3 regions of the Shewanella sp. 1311 genome follow, and region 2 is predicted to be linked to each of the others. Evidence: predicted binding sites of a transcription regulator. Region 2 holds the regulator's gene; each other region holds the start of a gene.
The links. The regulator sigma-54, encoded in region 2, starts transcription at its own class of promoters, with help from an activator protein. The targets are predictions, from matches to a motif close to GTTGGCACGNNNNTNGNNT.
Positions count from the first base shown of each region.

Region 1: a site for sigma-54 is predicted at 2,742-2,760, ahead of AC5YB3_RS18695 (DUF1328 domain-containing protein). Genes of this name have one in related genera too.
Region 3: a site for sigma-54 is predicted at 3,315-3,333, ahead of AC5YB3_RS18665 (BON domain-containing protein). Genes of this name have one in related genera too.

Region 1 covers NZ_CM181686.1:4,242,147-4,248,268, forward strand. Annotated here, with positions in the region: gene AC5YB3_RS18680 (L-dopachrome tautomerase-related protein) at 1-199, opposite strand, end outside; gene AC5YB3_RS18685 (diacylglycerol kinase family protein) at 430-2,121, opposite strand; gene AC5YB3_RS18690 (hypothetical protein) at 2,266-2,460, opposite strand; gene AC5YB3_RS18695 (DUF1328 domain-containing protein) at 2,485-2,661, opposite strand; gene pfaD (eicosapentaenoate synthase subunit PfaD) at 3,002-4,648, opposite strand; gene AC5YB3_RS18705 (hotdog fold thioesterase) at 4,768-6,122, opposite strand, start outside.
Region 2 covers NZ_CM181686.1:3,391,700-3,397,821, reverse strand. Annotated here, with positions in the region: gene AC5YB3_RS15215 (KpsF/GutQ family sugar-phosphate isomerase) at 75-1,052, shown strand; gene kdsC (3-deoxy-manno-octulosonate-8-phosphatase KdsC) at 1,052-1,603, shown strand; gene lptC (LPS export ABC transporter periplasmic protein LptC) at 1,600-2,160, shown strand; gene lptA (lipopolysaccharide transport periplasmic protein LptA) at 2,147-2,701, shown strand; gene lptB (LPS export ABC transporter ATP-binding protein) at 2,698-3,429, shown strand; gene AC5YB3_RS15190 (RNA polymerase factor sigma-54) at 3,537-5,015, shown strand; gene hpf (ribosome hibernation promoting factor) at 5,044-5,331, shown strand; gene ptsN (PTS IIA-like nitrogen regulatory protein PtsN) at 5,334-5,777, shown strand; gene rapZ (RNase adapter RapZ) at 5,774-6,122, shown strand, end outside.
Region 3 covers NZ_CM181686.1:4,235,498-4,241,619, forward strand. Annotated here, with positions in the region: gene AC5YB3_RS18650 (polysaccharide deacetylase family protein) at 1-770, shown strand, start outside; gene AC5YB3_RS18655 (hypothetical protein) at 985-1,770, shown strand; gene AC5YB3_RS18660 (DUF3224 domain-containing protein) at 1,925-2,347, shown strand; gene AC5YB3_RS18665 (BON domain-containing protein) at 2,725-3,279, opposite strand; gene AC5YB3_RS18670 (hypothetical protein) at 3,585-4,040, opposite strand; gene AC5YB3_RS18675 (sigma-54 interaction domain-containing protein) at 4,289-5,662, shown strand; gene AC5YB3_RS18680 (L-dopachrome tautomerase-related protein) at 5,772-6,122, opposite strand, start outside.

The sequences.
Region 1 (6,122 bases), 850 kb from region 2:
CTTCAATCAATTGCAAACCTGATGGTGTATCAAGTGGATGTACTGTGGCAAAAATCCGACCTTGTGCAGTTACGCTGACATTGCCTGGTCGTATTGGCAATTCAGCGACGGTTTCAAGACTTCCTATTGCTGTGGTGGCATTCACAAAACTACTGGCTGTCAAAGAAAGCCATAACGCTGATGTGACGAGGTGTTTCATATTCTAACTCCGCTTTTTGATTAAGGGCTGTAGAATAGAAGTTATTATTTACAAAAAAAAGAGTGTAAAAATCGGTTCTGTTTCAATATTATTTTGACAATAGGCAGGGGCGACTCGGATTTTTGGCCTCATTGAGCATTGAGCATTGAGCATTGAGCATTGAGCATTGAGCATTGAGCATTGAGCGTTGAGCGTTGAGCGTTGAGCGTTGAGCGTTGAGCATTGAGCCGTTATCCATCCTCTTCAGTTATTTCCTGATAAGGCACAAACACCTTAAGGGATGCGGGTTGGACTTCAATGGTGAGATCCGCGGGTTCAAAGATTTCGCCATCAATCACATATTTACACTTGGGCTCACTACTAATACGCACTTTTTTTGCGTGGGCGTGGTGAACCTTGGTTGTGCTAGATGGCACGTTAGGTGGCTTTGACTGTGTGTCTTTATTGCCTTCTTTTACCCATCCTGCAATGGCTAATTCGGCTAGGCTAAGGAGCTTGTCTGTCGGCTCACTGCCGGCATCTAGCCAGGTAATATCGAGCAGGCCATCTGTCATGTTTGGCTCGCCATCGCCCTGTGCTAATACGCTGGTAAAGGGGGCGGCATTGGCAACAATAAGGCTATGGGTGGTCAATGTTGTGGGCTCGGCATCATCTAAGCTGAGCTGTATGGTTAGAGTGATATCGGCATTCACGGCGCGCCATAAGCCATCGAGGTAGGCAAACTGGCCGAGGGCATTTTTACGTTCACGGCTCGCAGATTCAATCATCTGCTGTTCAAAACCAATGCCCACAAGTAGCAAGACTAAATGTTGATTACAGCGGGCAGTATCGATAGCTTGGTAATGGCCTTGGATAATATTATCTAAAGCCTGAGAGACAGGAATAAGCTTACTGCCTAAACCAAATAGCGCGTGGCTGAGAGCGTTAGTGGTGCCTAAGGGAATGATCCCTAAGGCGATGTCGGTGTTCACTATTTCCGATGCCACCTCTGTCACTGTGCCATCGCCACCACAGGCAATAATGATATCGGCGCCGCTACTACGGGCTTTTTTGGCGAAGGTATTTGCGCTGATATTTTCGCTGGTGAGCTTTAACGTTAGGTCAAAATAGGCTTTTAGTTCGTCTTGGATTTGCTCGCCATATTGTTGCCATTTGCCGCCGCCAGAGACCGGGTTGGCGATAATCCACGCCACTTTATGGATGTTGATTTTGCCTTGCTTGAGCATGTGTTCAAGGGCGCGTAATTGCCATTTGTTTAAGCCCGCGGTTTTGCGGACCTGCTTAATTTGTTGCAATACTTCGGCGAAGTTGCGCTGTTTATCTTTACAGACTAAATAGGCGGCGAGCACCAGTACTGAGCGGCCGCGCCCCATAGCACAGTGGATCAGCACCTGTTTATTGGCGCGCACTTGGCGATGTAACCAGTTAACGGCTTGATTGAGCTGGGCGCTGGTCGGCACGCTATGGTCGAGGATGGGAATGTTTAAATACTCGATATGATCTTCAAACTGCGACCAATCTAAGCCATCAAATTCGGCGGTCACATCAAGAATTGCGGTGATCTTATTGGCTTTGATTTTCTCCAGATCCGCAGAAAATAATCGGCAGCCGAGATACAACTGCTCATCTATCTTTTGCATCGACGGCACAGAGTCGCGTTTTCTCGCCCAATGGTTATACAGTCGGCTACCCAATAGAAACGGAATAAAGCCCCAGCGAATATACCAAGGGATAGTGCCATCTTGGCGCTTTCTAAAGATGCTGGCGAGATTAAACCAGTAGGCTGAACCGACTAAAAATAGCGACAGGCTTGTCCAAGCCCAAATAAAGGTGAGCAGGGGAGACGTACCCGTTACTGCAAAATAGGCGAGTAACACGGCACCCATAAAGTAGAAATATTTGATGTGGATTTTGCTTAGCATACGCGCCCTCCAATGCTGTTTTTTGATTTAACCGCTGCATGTTGAACGGCTGACTGAATCGGTGAATCGCGTTGTTAACATTAGATCAAAAGGGTGGCAGTAGATATGTCTATTGCCACCCTCAAGTTAGGTTAAAGTGTCAGATTAGCACTTAGTATCTTTAGCCTTAACGCCTTCTTTCACTTCTTCACAGGCATCTTCAATGGCATTACCTGCATCAGTCATCACTTCATCAATTTTTTCGCCGGCATCTTCGGCTTTGTTATCACTACAGGCGGTTAAACCTAAAGCGAGCAATAATGCCAGTGAAGCGCTTGTCATCAGAGTAAATGGTTTCATATACATCTCCTTTCTAAAAAATAATTAAAGTCGTGGTGACTTGCCCTTGAGGGCATTAATCAGCAGTGAAATCACGAGTAACACAATAAATAAGAAGAAAATAATTTTTGCGATACCTGCTGCTGCGCCTGCTATTCCAGTAAATCCTAATAGTCCAGCAACAATGGCAACAACCAGAAATACTAATGTCCAACCTAACATATCAACCTCCTCGCTTAGTATTAATCCTTCTTATGACCGAGTGTGTCATTTGTAAGGTACGGCTAATGGTGAATTAGATATTGCGAACTTAATGCCAACTTTGAAATAATTGCCTATGATTTTGATTTTAATTGACATTTATTTAATTGTCTTTCGGTTGGTTTGAGTGGGTATATCGATTGATATGCAATTTTTACCTAAGCTTCGGTAAGAGTTTCAGCCATATGTACGGCAATTGAAATTGATTTTTAGTGAGGATAGGTGACTAAAAAGCCGGCAGTGATGAACAGTGCCGGCTTTAAGTATCAGTTTTAAGACTGAGCAATAGGGCTAAAAGCGGTTAAAAACGATTCAGCGGTTTCCAGCGTAGTAGTGTGACCGGAATGCTCGCGCCTTGGGATAACAGCAAGTTAATCCGAGATTGATACGCCGCGCCTACCATTAAATGTTTGGCTAAATCCACCGCATTACGGGCTTTATAGTCATCTAAATAACTGCCTTTGGCCCACGCATTAAATGCACCTAGCGCTGGGCCTGCCCAGATTTGGTAATCCATTTCGCGGCCGACTTCACCTGTGTTTGACCAGCGGCTCGATAGACCCAAATACCAGCGGAAAATCAGCGCCATCTTACGTTTGGGATTATCCAGTGCGCGCTCGATTTGCTTTGGATCGCGCTCGTTAAAGTGGGCGACAGTACCCGCCCAAATGTCATCGAGTGATGAGCGGAACACTTGCTCTTCGAGCTTTTTACGCTCGTCCGTAGGGATAGCATCAATCGAATCGTAACGGGTGTAGATCTCATAAAGCTTATTGGCGCGCATCGGGAACAAAGTGCCACGCTTTACCACTTGTAATTTCACGCCCATTTCGAACATATCAGCGGCAGGTGCCATAGTCACATCGGCCATTTCTGTGGTGGCGAGTAACTTACGGGTGTGTTCGCTGGCGCCCGCTTCGACGCAAGCTTGGTTGATAGAACCTGTGACGATGAATGCCGCGCCCATGTTGAAGGTGGCTAATGCTGCATCGGGTGTACCGACGCCGCCGCCTGCGCCAACACGGATGGGCGTTTTATATTGATATTTAGCTTGGATTTCATCTTTTAGTGCCAAAATTGTCGGCAATAGCGTGACCAATGGACGATTGTCGGTATGGCCGCCAGAGTCGGCTTCGGCTGTTATGTCGTCCGCCATTGGCACAAGTTGCGCCATCGCCATTTGATCTTGGCTGATAAGGCCATCACTCACTAATTGCTGGAGGATTTTGGCAGGCGCCGGCTCCATAAACTTAGTCGCGACTTCGGTGCGGCTGATTTTTGCGATGACTTTATTGCCAATGACTATCTCGCCATGTTCGTCGCGGCTCAACCCCGCTGCACGGTAATAGACGATCTGCGGCGTTAAACCTAAAAATGCCGAGGCTTCGACTGTGCGCACTTTATGTTTTAAAAACAGCTCAACGCTGCCGCGCTCTAACGCGGGCTCGCTTGGGCTGTGAATTAAGTTAAAAGCGTAAGGACCATTGGGCAGCGCTGCTTGAATGCGGGTAATGGCTGCTTCAACGCGGGATGGAATTAACCCAGCCGCGCCAAATGAGCACAAAATGCCCGCTTGGCCGAGGGCGATAACCAGTTCTTCCGAGGCAATACCGTTAGCCATAGCGCCGGCGTAGTAAGCGTATTTGACGCCGTGGACGCGGCGAAAGTTACTGTCGCCTAAACTTTGGGTGCCAAGGGCAGGGGCAAAGGCGCTGACAGGGTGTGAGCCCAATGGAGCTTGGCTGTCACTTGTGGTCACTTCGGCCGTTTGCGCTATGCCTAAGCCTTTTTCACTGTGATTGACTAAGTAACAGGCTTGACTTAAATCTTTGAGTTTTTTGCCTAATGAGTCGATATCAAAGCTCAGCTCTGCATCGTTGACTTGCCACGGCCAAGGGCTGAGTTTTTCGTTATTGCTATTGAATTGATCTAGAGTATGGCTAGTCATCTTGGGTCTCGTTTTTATTGCAGCTGCGTTGCTATTACTTGAGTAAAAAGTTCGGGTGTAAAAAGCCAACGCAGCGGCAGGATTATTTTTAAGTGATTCAATAAATAGAATTTACCGCATTAAGCTTCTTCAATACAGATGGCGATGTCTTTGACTTCATAAATCCGCAGGCCATCTTTACTCAAGTTGGCATCGCCCATAATGATGCGTTTGCCATTGTCGTCTGTCACGCTGGTGATGTGTACATCCAGCGACATCTGCTTGTTTAATGGGTTAATTTGGCCGCGATACTTCCATTTGATATCCGATAATATCTGGCCGAATTTTGGACTCTTAAAGCCCGCACCAAGGTCTTGGTCAATCGCATAGGTTTGCATCAGCTCGATAATGGCTTCAACCCCTAATGAGCCTGGCATTACCGGATCTTGATGGAAGTGGAATTGGAAGAACCAATCACTCGGGTCAATGGTGCGCTCGGCGTATAAATAGCCAAGGCCCGCTTTACCGCCGGTCTTCACGATGTCGGCTTTGTCGATAAAGTTAAGCTGACCGCCCGCTAAACGGTAATGCGGCTGACCTTCTGGCGCGTTAAAGCTGCGATGCTGTTTATCTAACAGATTGATTTGGCTATCGGCGGCTATACCATTTTGCACATGCCAAGGCTGAGTGATCTTGCCGTTGTCTATGCCAAGTTGGTTTTTCAGCGCATCGCCCTTGAAGTAACCAAATACCGCTTTACCTTGGTAGAAAGGCTCGCCATCGCAGCTTAGCTCGAAGCTAAAATTCTGGATGATGTTGCTGCCGGCAATCACAGTCGATAACAAACGTGAGTCGTTCACGATTGTTTTGCCGCGTAAATCCACGTGGCGCAGAAGCTTACCGCTACCGTCCAAGTTACGGAAAAACAGTTCTTGGCCGGGGAAGCCCAAGGTGGTGCCCATATAGCCTGAGATAAAGCCGTTTGGCTGCAGTGATATCTCCATTAGCACAGAATAGGGCATCACAGCGTGATGGCTATTTTTATCGTAATACCAAGCATTTGCGGGCACTTCGTATTCGGCGATGCACGAAGAAGGCTTTTTCAGTTCGCCGCGTTTGCCGTCAATCGCAATGACGCGAGTCGTGAGCTGCAAATCACCGCAAGGCGTGCGTGGTGGAATTAGGCCGCGATAGATACTGAAATCAGGGCCGAAGCAGTTTTCGATGTCGCCAGTGGCAAATTCGAACATGTGGTACGGCGTGAACGGTAGGGTATCGGGCACGCGGTTAGCATACTTTGAATCCGCAGGCGCGACTGGTGCAGGCACATGCTTAAGCGGCACTACGCCTTTGTTGGTTGGCGCGGTTAAATCTGGCAGCTGCGCCATCAGCGGCGCGGCGAACGATGCGGGTGTTGTCGAAACTAGCGGCGCAGCCGAAGCAGCATCTTTGGCAGTATTGTCAGCGGTGCTGGCATCATTATCCGCAAGGTAGC
Region 2 (6,122 bases):
TTATCGCGTACCAAATTGTGCTATTCCAATCCCATCAATGGGGCGACAAAGACAATGCAAAAAGAGAGATAGACATGGTAGACAAATCACAACTGCGCCAATGGGGCTGTAAAGTTATCGACATTGAAAAGTCAGCCCTAGACAATCTTTATCAATATGTTGATTCGGCTGAATTTGCAGAAGCTTGCGAGTTGATCCTCAACTGCACAGGCAAAGTGATTGTCATGGGAATGGGCAAGTCGGGCCATATCGGCAATAAGATTTCTGCCACCCTCGCCAGCACAGGAACGCCCGCATTTTTTGTGCATCCAGGTGAAGCCAGCCACGGCGATCTCGGTGTATTAGCCGATAACGATGTGATTTTAGCGATTTCAAATTCCGGTGAGTCGAGCGAAATCCTCACCTTAATGCCCGTCATCCAACGTATGGGCGTGCCCGTTATCGCGGTAACAGGCAAACCCGAATCGAATATGGCGCGCTTATCTAAAGTACATTTATGTATTGAAGTCCCAGAAGAGGCTTGCCCACTTGGACTCGCGCCAACGTCAAGCACCACAGCGACCTTAGTGATGGGCGATGCGATTGCCATTGCGCTGCTACAAGCGAAAGGCTTTACCCGTGATGACTTTGCTATGTCTCATCCTGGCGGTGCTTTAGGACGCAAGTTATTGTTAAAAGTCTGCGATGTCATGCATAGCGGTGATGACTTACCGCTCGTTAACCACGATATTTGCATCACAGAAGCCCTGTACGAAATTTCCAAAAAAGGCTTAGGCATGACCGCGATTATCGATGATCAGCGCAAGCTGGTTGGTATCTTCACCGATGGTGATTTACGCCGCGTTATCGATGCCGAAGTGAATCTACGTACTACGCCCATCGCCGATGTGATGACCCGTAACTGCGTGACCATCACCGACGGTGTGTTGGCGGCCCAAGCGCTGCAAGTGATGGACTCAAAAAACATCAACGGATTAATTGTTATCGATAAAGACCGCCATCCAATCGGCGCTCTTAACATGCTAGACATGGTTAAAGCAGGAGTCATTTAATGCCACAGCAAGGATTTTACGGCCCAATCAGTGATGATGTGTGGCAACGCGCGCAAAAGATTAAACTGTTGATCTGTGACGTCGACGGGGTGTTTTCCGATGGTCGTATTTACCTAAGCAATAGCGGCGAAGAGCTAAAAGCCTTCCACACTCGCGACGGCTATGGCGTGCGCTCGATACTCACCAGCGGCTTTAATCTTGCCGTTATCACTGGACGTCAATCCAAAATCGTTGAAAACCGTATGACAGCGCTCGGCGTAACTCATATTTACCAAGGCGTAGACAATAAGTTCGAGCCCTATGAAGCATTGCTCGCACTCTATGGCGTTACCCCGGAAGAAGTGGCGTATATCGGTGATGACATTGTCGATCTGCCAGTGATGAATGTCGTCGGTTTAGCAGTCAGCGTAGCCGATGGTCATCCCTATGTTCGTCAGCACGCCCACTTTGTGACTACGCTCAATGGCGGCCACGGTGCCTTGCGTGAACTCACAGATCTATTGCTACTCAGTCAAAATAAATTCACTTCGGCCCATGGAATGAGTATATGAGTCGTGTGACACTCGCGATTATCGCTTTTTTTGGAACGGCATTAGTGCTTTATTGGCAAGTGCAGAACAAACACAGCGGTGATACCGATAACAGAGTAAAAGATCAAAATACCCCAGATTTCATCGTTGAAGATCTGCGCAGTGTTGAGTTCAATGAACAAGGGTTAGTCAATAGCCGTGTGACGGCGAAACACATGGAACATTATGATTCAACGAATCAAACTTACTTTACTCAACCTGTTTATCTTGTTTATCCAGACCAAGGTAAAGCACAATGGCAACTCAGAGCAGATCAGGGCAAGCTAAACAAGGAAACGGGCAAGGTTGTATTAGAAAACAATGTTATTATTGATGCCATTAGCCCAGAAGAACCGATCCAGACCTTGTCCACCAGTTATCTGGAACTCGATCTCAATACGATGATAATGACCTCTGACCGCACCATTTACGTCACAGGGAAAGATTTTAATATTCAAGGCCAAGGCCTTTATGCCGACCTCAACGCGCAAGAAGTGCAATTGACCAGTCAGGTAGTAGGAACATATGAAGCAAAATAACGTATTACTTGCCAGCCTAATGCTAATAATGAGCATGAGCGCCTTTGCTAAAGTCGACGACCTGAAACAGGAAGTCAAAATCAAGGCTGTGAGCCAAACGGCAGATATCAAGAACAACCAGATCATCTTCTTTGGTCCGGTTGAAGTCACCCAAGGTTCGATTAAAATCCATGCAGATCAACTGCGTGCATTTTCTGCCGAAGGTGAAAATAGCAAAATTTTAGTGGCCACTGGCAACCCTGCGACGTACAGCCAAGTATTAGACGATGGCCGTCCAGCCTCGGCGAGCGCGAAAGAAATTCGTTACGATATGGCGAGCCGCACCCTGACACTTAAAGGTTTAGCCTCGTTAGATCAAGCGGGCAGCCAAGTGACGGGTAATTTAATCCGCTACAACATCATCCAGCAAAAATTGATTGCCGAGAGTACCGGCAGTGGCGACGATCGCGTGATCACTATCATTCAGCCAGAAAGCTATCAAGATGATGCCAAACCAGACGCGCCAGCAGATAAACCTGTGAAAAAGCAGGACTCTAAATGACCCAAATCACCCTAAGAGCACAAAATCTGGCGAAGAGTTACAAGAGTCGCCAAGTGGTTAAAGACGTCAGTCTGACGGTAAAAACCGGTCAGGTCGTTGGCCTACTCGGCCCGAACGGCGCGGGTAAAACCACCACCTTTTACATGGTCGTTGGTCTGGTTAAAAGCGATAAAGGCCACATCTTTATCGACGATGATGATTTAACCGCAGATCCTATGCACCTGCGCGCCCGCAAAGGCATAGGTTACTTGCCACAGGAAGCCAGTATCTTCCGTAAACTGACCGTCCATGACAACATCATGGCCGTGCTTCAAACGCGTAAAGAACTAAAAAAAGAGCAAAGGGAAGAAGAGCTAGAGCATCTGCTTGAAGAGTTCCACATCACCCACATCCGTGACAGCCAAGGCATGTCATTGTCGGGCGGTGAACGTCGCCGTGTCGAAATTGCGCGGGCGTTAGCAGCAAATCCTAAGTTCATTTTGCTAGATGAACCCTTTGCTGGTGTCGATCCGATTTCGGTTATCGACATTAAAAAGATTATCGAACAGCTCAAAAGTCGTGGCCTTGGCGTGTTGATCACAGACCACAATGTCCGTGAGACATTAGATGTGTGTGAACATGCCTATATCGTGAGTCACGGAAACTTGATTGCCGAAGGAACACCCGCAGAGATCTTAGACAATCAGCAAGTTAGGGCTGTGTACTTAGGTGAACAATTCAGGCTATAGTTAATCAAGCGGAGCCAATGCAGGCAATTTATGCCACCATTGGACTCCACTCAAGATGATAACAAGCGACCTCATCCAACAATAATAACGTAGGGATCAGCGGTAACATGAAAGCGTCACTCCAGCTCAAACTGGGTCAACAGTTAACCATGACGCCACAATTACAACAGGCCATCCGTCTGTTGCAACTGTCGTCATTAGAACTGCAGCAAGAGATCCAGCAAGCCTTAGATTCTAATCCCCTTCTCGAGCTGGAAGAGGATCAATTCGACGCCACTAAAGACCCTGTAAACCAAACGCTATCCGATACGGATTTCAGTGAATCTAGCACCCTGCCGCCAGAAAAAGACAGCTCCACCATAGACACGGCAGAGTCCTTAACCAAAGAATCCATGCCCGACGAACTCCCCATGGACACCACTTGGGATGAAGTGTTCACCGCCTCTCCCAATTCTGGCCCCGGCGGCAGTCGTGAAGACGATATGCCCTTCCAAGGTGAGACCAGTGAAGGCTTGTATGAACACTTAGAATGGCAAAAAAACCTCACACCGTTTTCTGAAACCGATTTAGCCATTGCCACCGCCATTATTGATGCCATCGACGATCAAGGCTATCTCACCCAAAGCACTGACGAAATCCTCGAAGCCATGGGCAATTCTGAGGTTGAGCTCGACGAAGTCGAAGCTGTACTCAAGCGCATTCAACATTTTGATCCCATTGGTGTTGCCGCCCGCGATTTAAGCGAGTGCCTGTTGATCCAACTGTCGCATTTCGCCGCTGACACGCCCAACCTAGAAAACGCCCGCATGCTGATCAAAGATCATTTAGATCTGATCGCCGCCCGCGATTTTAGATTGTTGATGCGTAAGACTAAATTAAAAGAGGATGAGTTAAGAGACGGCATCGCGCTTATCCAAACCCTCAATCCCCGCCCAGGTTTATTGATTACGCCCAACGATGACGAATACGTCATCCCAGATGTGTCAGTGTCGAAGAAAAATGGCCGTTGGGTGGTTGAGCTTAATCCTGACTGCATGCCAAAAATCAATGTAAATCAACATTATGCTTCGATGGCGCGCAGCACTAAAAGCCAAGCCGATAGCCAATTTATTCGTGGTCATCTGCAAGAGGCTAAATGGTTTATCAAGAGTTTAGAGAGCCGTAATGATACCCTGTTGAAGGTGGCGAACTGTATCGTCCAATATCAGCAAGGTTTCTTTGAATACGGTGAAGAAGCCATGAAACCTATGGTGCTGAACGATATTGCCGAAGCGGTAGAAATGCATGAGTCGACCATCTCAAGGGTGACGACACAGAAATACATGCATACCCCTAAGGGACTTTTTGAACTAAAATACTTCTTCTCTAGCCACGTCGGTACTGACGATGGTGGGGAATGCTCATCCACAGCAATCAGAGCCTTCATTAAGAAACTGGTTGCAGCGGAAAACCAGAAAAAACCATTAAGCGACAGTAAGATGGCACAACTTCTGGCAGAACAAGGGATCAACGTAGCCCGCAGAACCATTGCGAAGTACCGAGAGGCTATGCTCATTCCGCCTTCTAATCAGCGTAAAAGTTTATAACCTACAGTGGATATCGGAGGACGTTTCTATGCAAATAAACCTGAGTGGACACCATGTCGAAATTACCGAATCGTTACGTGCATATGTAGAAGAAAAGTTTTCAAAACTTGAACGCCATTTCGAACAGATCAATAATGTGCACGTTGTGCTCAATGTCGAGAAAATGCAACAGATTGCCGAAGCGAGAATAAATCTTATCGGTGGTGAAGTTTTTGCTACTTCAGAGCATGCTGACATGTATGCCGCTATAGACGCCCTGATTGACAAGCTTGATCGTCAGGTTATTAAACACAAAGAGAAGTTAACAAAACACTAATAATGGAACTTTGTACCATACTGCGGCCGGAGTGCACTACCTGCGCCACTCCGGGCAGCAAGAAAAAGGTACTGGAACTCATCAGCGACTTAGTCGCTGCCCAGTACCCGACCCTCTCATCTCAAGAGATATTCGAAAGCCTAGTGGCGCGCGAAAAGATGGGGAGCACAGGTATAGGTAACGGCATCGCCATTCCACATGGTCGACTAGCCGATATAGATCAGCCCATTGCCATACTCATTAAGTGTGAAGAGCCGATAGCATTCGATGCTATCGATAAGCAACCTGTTGATATTTTATTTGCACTACTGGTGCCTGCAGACCAATGTCAGCAGCACTTAAGTACCTTGTCTTGCATGGCCGAAAAGCTGAGCGACAAGCAAATATTAAAGCAATTACGCAAGACGCATGATGAAACGGAACTCTATCAGGTAATCACTGGATGAAACTGGTCATAGTGTCGGGCCGCTCAGGCTCAGGCAAATCTGTCGCCCTAAGGGTACTCGAAGATCTCGGCTATTATTGTGTCGATAACCTTCCCTTGCCCTTAATCGGCACTTTGCTTGAGCAACTCAAAGGCAGTAACGATCTCGTCGCCATTAGTGTCGACGTGCGTAACATGCCTGAGCAGGACAAGGTCTTAGTAAAGCAACTCGCGAGCCTGCCTCCTGATACTGAGTTAACCAGCTTCTTCCTCAATTCCAGCGATAAAATTCTGCTCAAGCGTTACAGCGAAACCCGCCGTTTGCACCCTTTGTCGAAGAGCCAAGTCTCTTTGCAAGAAGCGATAA
Region 3 (6,122 bases), 840 kb from region 2:
CCTATCAAGATGCGGCTACCGACTTTACCTACTTTGTGACGAATACCGCCAAAGTGGTTGAACTTATTCCTAATGCCGCCAGTTATCCCAACAACAAGATGACTAAGTTGGCGCGTTTGCCCTATACCAATGGCTGGCGAGTGAGCAGTAAACTTAAAGGTGACGGCTTGTGTGCAACCTCTGATACTGTGCCGCCTTGGGACCCTGCTTTTGCTTGTACCGCCGAAACCTCTACCAACAGTTCGCAAGTTGCGGTGCAAATTCAAAACATGCTCGCCGAGAGTGATTATAAAATATTTGGTTGGGACTTTGATTGGGGGCCAGAGGATTGGGGCGTGGCTTTTCCAGCCGAATCTATGGCCGATGGGATTCAGCTGGTGGATAAAATCAATCAAGTGATCAACACCTGTGCGGGCACCACAATGAACCCTCTCAACAGTCGCACGCAGAACTTAGACTGCAGCGATGGTTTGCACGACGGTAAAGTGGTGATCTTGACCCACGACTTCCTGTTTGAGAATGCGCACCGTGGTCAAGGTGCGACCATCAATTTGCCTAAAATTAAACGCTTCGTGGAAGAGGCGCAGCGCCAAGGATACCGTTTCGACACGCTAGATAACTATGCCCCCGCTTGGCAGGATCAGCATGATTATCAGCAGCCTGATTTTGTCTCGTATCAAGATAAAATCTATTCCTTAGTGCAAGCCCATTTCTCCCAAAGTAATTGGCAACCGAGTCAAACCCCAGCCTTGTGGAAAAACGAGAAGTAGCTAAGTGTTGGGCTGAGTATTTACTCGGCCCATAATATTCACCGAGTAAAGGACATGTTGCTGAACTTAGCCTGACAAATTTCAAAATAGCGTCACTTTTTTACACTTTACCCACTTCGCTTTAACTCAGTATCTGTAATACTGCTCCGACATTGATTTGAAGTTGATCAGTGTTAGAAAAGCAGCGCACAAAGCGCGCGATTGGGGAGAGAAAATGAGTACGTTTGTAAAGTTAACCTTAGCGGGCACCTTAGTGATATTAGCCATACTCGCCGCAGGTATTTACCGTTTCAACATGACCAATGATGATATTTATATGGTGATGGAAGATGGTAAGGTCATGCAATACGACGAGGCTATGGCGCAGGAAAAAACGCAGGCACAGGCCAATGAGGTCGAAGTGGTGACACCGCTGGAGGTTAAGCCGGTGGCGAATGCGTCGGAAGTGATGCTTAAACTCTTTAGCTTAAATACCGCTAACCCGTTTGAAATTACCCTACCAGAGGGCGGTAAATCGGTTGCATTGACCCATTTTATTAAGATCAAGCAAACAGAATTTGCAATGGGCGATTATCAAGATGGCGAGGTAAAAGGCCGAGTATTACTGGATTATTTGCGCATTACGCCGTTAAATTTCGATCCCGCTTTAGAGCCCGACACCCAGAGTAACGCGCCCATTCAAGATGATCCTAAAATGCAGACTATGCCCTTTGTGGCACCGTTTATTGTGACGACTCAAGGTTCGGGGGCATTTTGGTATCTTGGCTTGTTTAGCCTCGATTTTGAACACAATAACTTGAAGCATTTAGGCAGCGTTATGCTGGGTGATCGCATTGAGGTGGACAATATTGAACCTGTTTATCCCTTCGAAGCTCCATTCAAAATTGCCGTGACTTATCGCGATAGAGCGCCTGACCAACCTATGTCTGAAAGCCCTGAAATCGTCAAAACCTTAGAGGTGACAGTCAGCGAAACTGGCATCATTAACATAAATCAGTAGTGAGTAGTCGTGCGCAACGGGTCGGGAGTAAATGCATTATGGATCTGCGCAGGCTTGTGCTAAGTTATTTTTCGTTCCGTGAATCATGCTTGCCGCAGCGGCAAGCATTCTCGGGTAGATAGACTTGGCATAATGTTTTGACAAGGAGAGTGTCATGCAAGTTAGCAAAATCACTGGGAAATTTGATGTTAAGCTCACTCCAGATAGCACCTATGCTACGGGTGTGGGCGGTGTGACGCTTGGGCGTATGGGTTTAGATAAAACCTTTTATGGCGAGCTTGAGGGCCGAAGCCAAGGGGAAATGCTCAGTGCAATGACGTCAGTCAAAGGCTCGGCTGGCTATGTGGCGATTGAGCAAGTGGTTGGCAAGGTGTGTGGTAAGCAGGGGAGTTTCGTGCTGCAACATTTTGGCATTATGACCGATGGACAAAACCGTTTGATCTTAGAAGTGGTTCCCCATTCCGGCGCGGGCGAGTTGCAAGGATTAACGGGCACTATGGCCATCAGTATTGAAAATGGTCAGCATTTTTATGAGTTCCAGTTTGGCTTTGAAGCCAGCGCTGAGCCCGCATTTTAACGCGACTTCAGGCATTATTTTTTAGGCATGATTGTTTCTGAAAATATAGTTTCAGGCACTATTGCTTAAGGTGTTATCGCTTCCAGCATTAGCCTGATGTCGTTCAATTTTCCTACCTTGATTTCGTTTTCTCAAACCTAGTCTTATCTACGTGTCCTAGAAGACCTTGCTTGATTGAGTGAAATAATGGACATAAAAAAACCAGCCTAGGCTGGTTTTTTGTTATTACTCTTTCTTATCAATCGAGTTCAAAAGTTGAGGCAAGATTAACGCCTTGTACTTAACTCTGACTGTTAAAGTGCTACAACTGTTAAAGCGCTACTTTTGAAAGCTAGTTTCAGAAAGTGCAGTTACAGAAAATGCAGCTTTAACTAGCGTTAAGAGGCTTTTTTAACGACTTTGATTTTATCGACAACTTTTTTCACATCGTCGGTATTCTCGGCAATTTTCAGCGCTAACTGACGTTCGGCATCGCTAGCAACTTCACCTTTTAAGGTGACGATACCATTGGCGACATCCACATTAATCTGGGTGCCAGAAACATCGGTTGAAAACAGTAAACGGGTTTTGACGACTGTGGCAACCTTAGAATCGGTCAACGACGCGACAACGTCACTGGTGCCTTCTTTCTCATTCATTACAGTGAGTTGGTTATCGACATCTTTTACCCCGTCTAAACTTTTGATCAGTTCAGAGGCGAGGGCTTTATCGACACTGCTTTCCACTTTACCTGTTAATGTGACGTTTCCGTCTTTCACATCGGTGATAATGTCAAAGGAATTGAGGTTAGTGTTGAGCAGTAAAGTGGTTTCAGCTTTACCATCGATCCACGCATCCTTTGCCCCGTCCTTCCAATCTTGAGCCGCTGCGACATTTAAACTGATTGAACCGACAAGTAAGGTCGCTAGTACTGATGCTGTTGTGGTTTTCATAATCATATCCTCCGTTGTTTTCCCGATGTTAGATAATGCGTGAATCGTGCCAGTTTTATTAAGTTATTGAATTTAATGCTTTTAGTTGATGGTTTCGATATTTTCATGTCTCAGCGATTTCCCCTAAGTCGGTCTTTTTTACCGACAAAATGTAATTTTTTCTGGTAAGCAAAGCCATCTTTAGAGCATAAAAAAACCGCACGAATAAGTGCGGTTGAGTGTGTAAGGTTTCGCGTATGCAGTAGCAAGCCGTATTAGTACAGAGACATCATATTGATGTGCACTGATGCTAACAGCTACAAGGATTAACTGGGGTTGAGTGAACTCATACCATCGCAACTGATTTGCAACCAAGCGGCACCTTCTGCGAGCTGATTGGCAAGCTGTGGCTGATGTGCTTGCCTTACCGCTTGTTTCATCTGGATTAACACTTGTTGTTCAATGGCGACAAGTGCGGCCATCGCTTGTGCCATATGGCATTGTTGCAGCAATTTGGTCACTTGAGTATAAGTCACTGGTATTGCATGACTTAGACCATGAATAGGCTCACCAGTTAGAGGGCGCAGCTGTTCAAAACGCGTCAACATTCGTTGGTGGATATTCGCTTTGGTCGAAAAAATACGCTTAAGGTTATAGTCTTCGACGTACGTCATTGCCTGATTGTAGAATGTTAGCCCTTCTTGATTGAGCTTTATTATTTCATCAATCAAACTGATATCGGCGCGGATATCAGTCTGATGTTGCACAACATTAGACTTCATGAATGCCTCCAAATGCCAGTGTTCGGCACAGTCCTGTTTAACGGTTTGGCTTAACTAATTGCGTTTCGTTCAGCTACCATGCATATTTTGTTCTCATTTTTAATGGTATGTTAACAGGCTGATTTTTAGGCTGATATTCTCGGTTACTTGCGCCATCCTCTTAGAATATCGGCAACTATTACCGTTGCTGTTGTTAAAATTTCACGACTGACATACAGTAGCCCTTCATACACAGGGAGTGGGATAGCATGGCTCGATTGACACTTTTTTATCACCTGCAGGATGTAAACGCCGAGCAAGCTATCTTAGAACTCGCCGGCGCAGCCGACTTTAATAAGCTACGCAGTGTCGATGATTTACCTTGGATAGAGCAGCTTGAGGCGAACCACATTGATGTTGCCATCATTGAGCTGTCTAGCCTTAGCCGTGAGGATTATCTTGGGCTGCTGGACAATACGGCCTTGTCTAATATCGAGTTTATTTTTCTCTCCGATGGTCAGCCGAACCCCAATCTTGATCAGTTAATGTCGAATTTTGCCTGTTATCATTTTCGTAAACCCTACGATATGACGTTGATCAGTGACATCTTCGCCGATTTTGCCCAGTATTTAGTCTCATCACCAATCCGGCCTCGGCCTTTTTCCAGCGAGCTAGACCAATATGGTTTGCTTGTCGGTTCCTCTGCAGCTATGCACAAGCTGTATCGTACGATACGTCGCGTTTCTGCGACCGACAGTAATGTGCTGATTATTGGTGAGAGTGGCGCAGGGAAAGAGCTCGTTGCCAATACCATACATCTTGCCAGCCCGAGATTGAACGAGCCTTTTATTGCAATTAACTGCGGTGCATTAAGCCCTGAGTTGGTCGATAGTGAGCTGTTTGGTCATGTCAAAGGCGCTTTCACTGGTGCGAATCGCGATCACAAAGGCGTATTTGAGCAGGCAGAAGGTGGAACCTTATTTCTTGATGAAGTCACCGAAATGCCGATTGAGCATCAAGTGAAGTTACTCAGAGTGCTTGAAAATAGCGAATATCGTCCCGTTGGCGGTGCCAAAGTGCAGTATGCCAATGTGCGGATTGTGGCGGCAACTAATCGTGATCCCATAGTGGCGATTGAGGCTGGGCAATTTCGCGAAGATTTGTATTTCCGTTTGGCCCAGTTCCCTATCCGCGTTCCACCCTTAAGGGAACGTGGCGATGATATTCTCGGGCTAGCGCAGCATTTTCTTGCCTATCGTAATGTGGCCGAAAAGCAGAATAAAAGCCTCGCTGAAGACAGTGCGCAGATGATTGCGGCATATCCTTGGCCAGGGAATGTGCGTGAATTAAAACATGCCATTGAGCGAGCCTATATTTTGGCAGATCAAGAGATTTTACCCAGCCATTTACAGTTGCCACAGGCAAGTGAAATGGGCGCTTCTGGCGATGACCAAGTCGTTATCCCGCAGGGCATGCGTTTAGATGACTTAGAAAAAATCGCCATTTATCAAGCATTAGAAACGACTCAAGGCAATAAAACCGATACTGCCGAGCAGCTGGGGATCAGCGTGAAAACCCTCTACAACAAGCTCAGCAAATACGAGCAGCAAATCGAAGCGGGTGAATCGAATGCAGAGATGTAGTTTTTAGGCTTAAAAGTGAAGGTTATGGGGGCGTTTACTTAGATTGCGATGAATGCTTTATGGCCCTTAAGCAAAAATGAGCTGCAACTTTGCAGTTGCAGCTCAAATATTATTGCCCCGCAGCGGTATCTTCACCGGTCCAGAGTCGCATGATGCGATAAGGTGGTTTAGCAGTTTCGGCCTGACCATTGAAGGCTTTTGCTTTATGCAATTGATTTACTGAAATATATAACCAACCCGTTTCACCAAATTGCACACTATCTGGAAAATCCAGTAGTGGAGAACTGACCGCTGTGGTTAGTGTGCCTTTGTTATCTAGCATGGAAATGGCATTGTGGTTCAAATTGGTAAAGTAATGATTACCTTGTTTGGACGTTGATGCGCCATCTGATACTGGCTTGGCTCCGACTAATTTTACAGTGGCGATAATTTTATTATCGTTGCCTGTTTGTAAAGCCGC